One region of the Nitrosospira lacus genome, then DNA from elsewhere that is predicted to be linked to it. Evidence: riboswitches for the same ligand, from Rfam matches in the RefSeq annotation. Region 1 holds a riboswitch; the other holds the start of a gene.
The links. Region 1 has a riboswitch for cyclic di-GMP ahead of EBAPG3_RS15385 (PEP-CTERM sorting domain-containing protein). Riboswitches for the same ligand answer to the same signal wherever they lie in the genome.
Positions count from the first base shown of each region.

Region 2: linked by a shared signal. The riboswitch ahead of EBAPG3_RS07310 (S8 family serine peptidase) and the one ahead of EBAPG3_RS15385 (PEP-CTERM sorting domain-containing protein) in region 1 are both predicted to bind cyclic di-GMP.

Region 1 is NZ_CP021106.3:1,106,796-1,110,266, reverse strand. It holds gene EBAPG3_RS04885 (M48 family metallopeptidase) at 1-727, shown strand, start outside; gene EBAPG3_RS04890 (lysophospholipid acyltransferase family protein) at 1-3, shown strand, start outside; gene EBAPG3_RS15385 (PEP-CTERM sorting domain-containing protein) at 920-1,597, opposite strand; cyclic di-GMP riboswitch class I at 1,653-1,761, opposite strand; gene lptM (LPS translocon maturation chaperone LptM) at 2,016-2,150, shown strand; gene lysA (diaminopimelate decarboxylase) at 2,147-3,400, shown strand; gene mgtE (magnesium transporter) at 3,425-3,471, opposite strand, start outside.
Region 2 is NZ_CP021106.3:1,633,300-1,636,770, reverse strand. It holds gene EBAPG3_RS07310 (S8 family serine peptidase) at 1-1,397, opposite strand, end outside; cyclic di-GMP riboswitch class I at 1,542-1,628, opposite strand; gene EBAPG3_RS07305 (PEP-CTERM sorting domain-containing protein) at 1,967-2,626, opposite strand; gene EBAPG3_RS07300 (S8 family serine peptidase) at 3,370-3,471, opposite strand, start outside.

The sequences.
Region 1 (3,471 bases):
TAAGCGGACAGCGCCCGCAGACGAAATCCGCCGTGTCTGTTTGAACGGCAAGGAAGTCGCTTATACGCTCAAGCGCTGCAAACGCAGAACGATCGGCATGAAAATTGACAGCGAGGGCCTGACCGTCCGCATTCCATTAAGAGAATCGTTGCACTGGGTCGAATCGGTATTGCGAAACAAGGCCGATTGGGTGGTGGAAAAACTCGATGAATGGAGAACTCGAAAATTGTACGAACCGGTATGGGAAGAAGGAGCCATTTTCCCGCTGCTGGGCGAACCCTGGCAGTTGGCGGCGAGAGCTGCCGGGGTCACGCAAATGACTCGGGCAACGATGAAGACAGGAACTGAAGACAGGCAGATGCAATTGCCGCTGCTTTCCGTCCTAACCCCACGGCAAATCGAAAAAATCGTAATGGACTGGTATTGCAACAAAGCAATCGCATGCTTCAGCGAACGAATCGCGCTGTATGCGGATAAGCTCGGCGTTGCGCTGCCGCAGTTGCGGCTATCGCGCGCCAGAACCCAGTGGGGCAGTTGCAACACACATGGCATTGTCCATCTCAACTGGCGGTTGATTCAAATGCCACTTCATCTGGTGGACTATGTCGTGGCGCATGAATTGTCGCACCTCATCGAGATGAATCACTCGCCGGCTTTCTGGCAAACGGTGGGACGCGTCTATCCGGATTATGTGGCAGCGAGGAAGGAGTTGAAGAGGCTTGGATGATAGCAACGTCCGATAGTTGCCCATCCTGTACAGGTATGATTCATAGATACCGTTTCGATAAAAAAAGGGCGATGGACAACGAGGCTAAGAAACTGCTTCGTTAGGTCTAACTGCTCAAGGAATTTGGCGACGCGGACTTCCAGGCACTGAAAAACACAGAGGGGCGTCCCCCTCCGTGTCTCAGGACCGGCCCTATTCAAGGGGTTTACGGCGGCGCGCCAGAAAGCCCATCAGACTCAAGCCAGCCATGAACATGGCATAGGTTTCAGGTTCAGGAATAGGAGAAGATAGGTTGATAAAACTCTCATTGCCGCCACCACTCGCAAACCGTTGCAGATGCAAACCGATGCGCAAGTCGCCGGTTCCGCCATTGTTCGGGAGTGCGAGCGCGTTGATAACGCTGCTGTATGTCTGAGCGCCAGTCAGGTCGAAATCGATGGCGAGCCATTCACCCTGGCTAACACCGTTCCCCGAGACAGGTGCATTGGAATCCGCCAGAAAGCCGGCGGTTGTCACAAAAGCGGGGCTGACTAAATTGCCGCCGGGAAGATTGGGCGGACTGGCCCCTTGCGAGAAATTCACTCCCGATGAAGACGTAATGGATGCAATCCCGAGAAGCGTACCGTCGTCAAAGTAGACATCGGTCAGGGAAGAAGTGGAAGTGTTGGTAAAATTGAATCTCACCTGATGGCTGCCAAGATCTATCACCTCAACCTTGAGGTTCGCTTCCCCATCCGCCTCGGCTCCCGCGTTGTTATGCGTGATATTTGCAAAACTATAAGAGGTTGATACCGCCGCGTATCCGAGCGGCTGATAAACCGATATCGCGAGGGCAAACAGCAAGCCCGGCAATGGTCTTAGATAACTCATGAGCGACCCTCCCAAAAATTTGGTTTCAAAGATTTATGGTGTAAAACAATGGCATACTGGCACTCCGGCTATCTGCATGCGGACCGGTTTCTTCAGCAAGCGATGGTTTTGGCAGATCCTGGATTTTCCGGCCCCGTCTCGCAACGGGTGTGGCTTTACGGTACGTCAAAAGCTTAATGGAAGAGAATGACAGCAAATGCTTCGCCGGGATTTATATGCATGAGCTATTAGGCGCATGCCATGGAGGAAGACACCTATCAGTGCAAGATCGATAAAAGAATTGCAAGCCGCAATGACGCTGCCAATCGTCTGAATAAAATTCTCCGTTGATTGCTGGCTGACCTGGGGAGGCTCATTCAGAGATTCTTGACCTTTATGTTAGTATTTCATTTCATATCCATCATTCCGGTATCGCTCCATGCATAAATTCTGCACCGCTTCCCTGCTGCTCTTGCTGCTCAATGGCTGCGGCCTGAAGGGGCCTCTCTATCTTCCGCAAGAACAACCTGCGCAGTCATCGCAGCAATCCCCGGACGAAGTGAAAAAGAAGTGAGTGGTTTTCCTTCATTTGATTATCGCAATGGGAGGCTGTACGGTGAATCGGTTCAACTGGATCGCATTGCCCGCGAATTCGGCACGCCCTGCTATGTTTATTCACGCGCGGCGCTCGTTGCGGCTTACAGGGAATTCGACGCCGCATTCGGCGGACGCGACCATCTGGTGTGCTATGCAGTCAAGGCTAACTCCAATCTGGCTATTCTCAATTTACTCGCCCGTCTCGGCAGCGGCTTCGATATTGTCTCCGGGGGAGAACTCCAGCGAGTGCTGAAAGCGGGCGGTGATCCGCAAAAAGTGGTGTTTTCGGGAGTGGGCAAGCAACCGGATGAGATGCGGGCGGCGCTTGCTGCGGGAATATTCTGTTTCAACGTGGAATCGGAAGCGGAATTGGCCGTGCTGGACCGGGTGGCGGGTGAGTTGAATAAAATCGCGCCGGTGAGCCTGCGGGTCAATCCCGATGTGGACGCAAAGACGCACCCTTATATTTCCACTGGTCTCAAGGAAAACAAATTTGGTGTGCCCTTCGAAGAGGCGGAGAAGCTTTATGCCTCCGCACGCGAATTTGCCAACTTGCGCATCAGCGGACTGGATTGCCATATCGGCTCACAATTGACCAAACTGGGCCCCTTTGTCGAAGCTTGCGGGAAAATACTTGGCCTGTTGATTCGCCTTGAAACGCTGGGATTTACTATCGATCATCTGGATCTGGGCGGCGGTCTCGGCATTCGCTATTTGGGAGAAAATCCGCCCGCGGCGAAAGACTACGTCACGGCATTGTGTGCCGCGATCGGCCCACGTAACCAGCGCATCCTTATCGAACCTGGCCGCGCGCTGGTGGGCAACGCCGGTGTATTGCTTACGCGCGTCGAGTATCTCAAACATACCCCGCATCGGGATTTCGCCATCGTGGATGCCGCCATGAATGACCTGATGCGTCCGGCACTCTATGACGCCTACCATGAAATCCTGCCGGTTATTGCGAATGGCGGCGATGAGAAAATATATCAGATTGTCGGGCCCGTTTGTGAAACAGGCGATTTTTTGGGGCATGACCGGAAGCTGGCATTGTCTCAGGGCGACTTGCTAGCCATTATGTCCGCCGGAGCCTACGGCATGAGCATGAGCTCAAACTACAATACCCGCCCCCGTGCCGCTGAGGTCATGGTGGATGGTGACCACGTTCACCTTATTCGCCAACGCGAATCCCTGGAGCAACTGCTTGCCGGCGAGAAAATGCTTCCCTGAACGGAACTTACCCAGCAATTCCCCCTAAACAAGAAAAAGGGTTGCGAGCCCCAGGAAAATGAAAAAACCCC
Region 2 (3,471 bases), 530 kb from region 1:
ACATGGGTGACGCCGGTATTATCGGTCGCGGTCACATTCACGGGAACCAGCCCCGTCACCGTTGCGCCGCCCAGAGGCGCGGAGATGGAAACCACCGGAGGCTGAGTGTCCGCTACAGGAACAGCGGCAACGGCAGCCTTTACCGCTGCTCCCGCATTAACCCTCCCATAGCCATAATAGGGGTCACGTCCGGCAGCACCCAAATCAACGGCGGTTGAGAACAACAGACTTTCGATCTTGGTGTTCTGCAACGTAGGGGCGGCAGACATCATGAGCGCCACGACACCGGCGGTAACCGGGCTGGAAAACGAGGTACCGGATACCGCCCCATAGCCCCCACCCCGGGTTGTAGTCCAGATACCGGCTCCTGGTGCGGACACAGCAACAAAATTGCCATAGCTCGACCAGCTGGCCTTGGCGTCATTGCTGTCGGTGGCAGATACCGCGATCAGTGTGGTGGTGGGCGCATAAGTTTCATTGATACCGCTGTTACCCGCACCCACTACCACCAGCCCGCCCTTGTTCTTCATGTATTGCGCCGCATTCTGGATCGTCGAGCTGCCCGCTATCAGGGCGAAGCTCATATTGACAACACGCGCCCCACGGTCGGCCGCCCATGTCGTCCCCTGCGCCAGCATGCTTACATATCCAGCACCGCTGGTATTGGTGACGCGGATGGGCATGATTTTCGATTGACCGGAAACGGATGCGACACCCACCCCGTTATTGCCTGCCGCTGCCGCCGCGCCGGCTACCTTGGTGCCGTGGCCATATACGTCCGATGTATTGGAGTTATTGTCATAAAAATTCCATCCCGGCACCATGCGCGCGGCGAGATCGGGATGCGCGCTGTCGACCCCCGAGTCCAGGATAGCAATGGTTACTCCGGCGCCCTGGGCACCATCCCACGCGGATGCTGCGCCAATTTTAGGTAAGTGCCACGCACTGCCATAATAGGGATCATTCGGCACGAAATCGGGGGTTACAAGGTAGTCGGGCTCCGCAAACTTGAGGTGCGGGTGATGGGCGAGCCGCGCGGCAATGGCTTTTTCCGAGGCATTACCCGGCAAATCCACGATGTACAAGTCGCTCTGCCCGATCTTCCTGCCCTTGCCGCCATGGGCACCAAGTATCTTTGCCAGCTCCTTTTCGGGCAGCCCGGCACGGGGCACCACCAGGATCCGTCCTTTTGCCCATGTCTCGGAACCAGCGCCCGGTCCCTTGACTTCCGGGGGTGCGGCGTCGGAAATGGTTGGATGGAATCCCATGCAGGCCGCCAATATAACCGCGACCAAACCGAACCGGGCGCGTGTAACAGGTTTCAAGCCACTTGATGGAAATACACAGGTAGCCAGCCCTGAAATGCCGGAAGGTGATGCCTGATTGCTGATGCTCATTTGAAGTTCCTCCTCGTGGTGTGGAGGCGGAACTACCGGAATAGGCCTGGATTGAAAAATGCTCTAGCGCCGGACAATAAAGTCCATCCGAGCATCTTGCTTGATTCCCGTCAATCTATGACATTGATCAGGGAAGCGGCGTTATCTGGCAGTCCTGCCGTCCTGGGGCCTTTGCCCGGTAGACCGATGACTTTGCGTCCCCCGTTTTCACGGGGTTTGCCCTTTGCAGATCTAAAAATGTTGCGTCATCATTGCATGGATGACGCGCGCCGCCTATTGGACTGAAGTACAACTCGCCGAAGAGTGAAAATGGATAGGAAAAACCGGACCGGCAATCCCTTGCTGATGAATACGCCTTAAACCTGTACAAAATCCTGCGTGGATTTACATTTCCGTACGTACATTCCGGGACATCCGCCATTCCATGCAGAAAAATGCAAACACAACCATGATGATTGCTTGCATGCTTGGGAACGACGCGCATAGGCGCCTATTTAATGCACTTCCATGGTCGTACCAAATAACAAACCCGCCGAAGCGGGTCTGTTGTCAGGCCTGTATTAAGCAGATCAGGCTAGTTGCTTTTTGTGTCTGCGTGATATGCCGATACCCAATAGACCCAGGCCAAGAAGCGCCAGTGTTGCGGGTTCCGGTATTTCAATAGGGGGTACTGTACGATCGGTAGGACCAAGGCGGACTTGCTCCAAGTCGCTGATACCCGTCATTCCGGAGGCACTGTCGATGATTACTCTTACGATCACCTGATTATCCAGGGAAAAGCCGGTGAAGAAGTTCTGTCCCGACCCATCCAAGGCTTGGTTCAGGAAGCTGAAAGTCGCACCGAACTGATCGATCAGGAAAATATTCGCAGATCCATTCGCTCCGGCATCGATATTGAACTGCACTTTCGCAAAGCCGAGAAGCGGATCGTCCAGCCCCCACTCGATATGATTAAAGGAACCATCGGCGGCCTCAATACGCGCCTGCCCGCCTCCAGGAACTATAATATTTTCGTTACTGGTAAAGTTGACGAGTTGATGGGTCTGATTAAGCTCGCCGACTACGAGAGTATCGAGAACCCCGGGTTGCGTAAGCAGCACATTCTGGACATCTCCTGAACCCCCGATCAATCCTGTGCCTAGCTGAAGCGTTGCGGATGCGCTACCTGAGTAAAATGCACCCAGCAAAGCAATTGTGGCACTCGCTTTAAAAACTTTTTTTATGTTCATGATTCATTCTCCAAGTATTAAGTGACCCGATTAATAACAAAGCAAATGTCGTGCCAGATAGAGAATGATTATAATATATTGATTATTATAGTTAATATATAACCTTATTAAAAATATGTAAATTTTTCCGTCAGTTATTTGCTCAAGGGCCAGGAATCACTCGCTCTGAACGACGAAAAAGTTAATCTTCTATGGATATCGGTGGGAGCCGCCTCCAAGGCGGCTGTCGGCTATTTAGGGCCTGTTAACACTTATTTCGCACCCGCGACGGCGACGGATTTCTCCAGCACGAGGCATGAGCCGCGCGGCGGAGGAGACCTCCGTAAGCGGCGAGTAACGAAGGGCTGGATGAAATCCGTCCCGTCCCTTCGGGGTGCGCACAAAAAACGCGGGTGCGAAATAAGTGTTAACAGGCCCTAATAATAAGATGCCTTATGCGTCGCCAACATGCATTTAAATTCAAGAATCGGTGACATCCGGAGGAAGGAGGCCTCAATAAGGCAATGTAAGAAATTCCGACAAAATCAGCCGGCTCCGGATATTGATACAACTCGGCGCATTCACCGGGAGCTCGATTCATTTAAATGGAGAACCTATTAATAGAGATCCTATTAAACACGGAGCAATCGAGAGGGCAGCATTACTCAACCAAACTCTCAAAATCGCTGTTGCCAGATCCAAAAAAGGACTGGGCCGGTGTGGATGCCTGGCCCAGTGCACAGACGTATCAATAGGTTCGGGTTTTACTTGATAACGGTTACATTCACGGAAGCGGAGGAAGCATTACCCGCCTTGTCCTTCGCTAGTGCACGGATCGTGTGGATTCCGGCTGCAATATTCGTGGA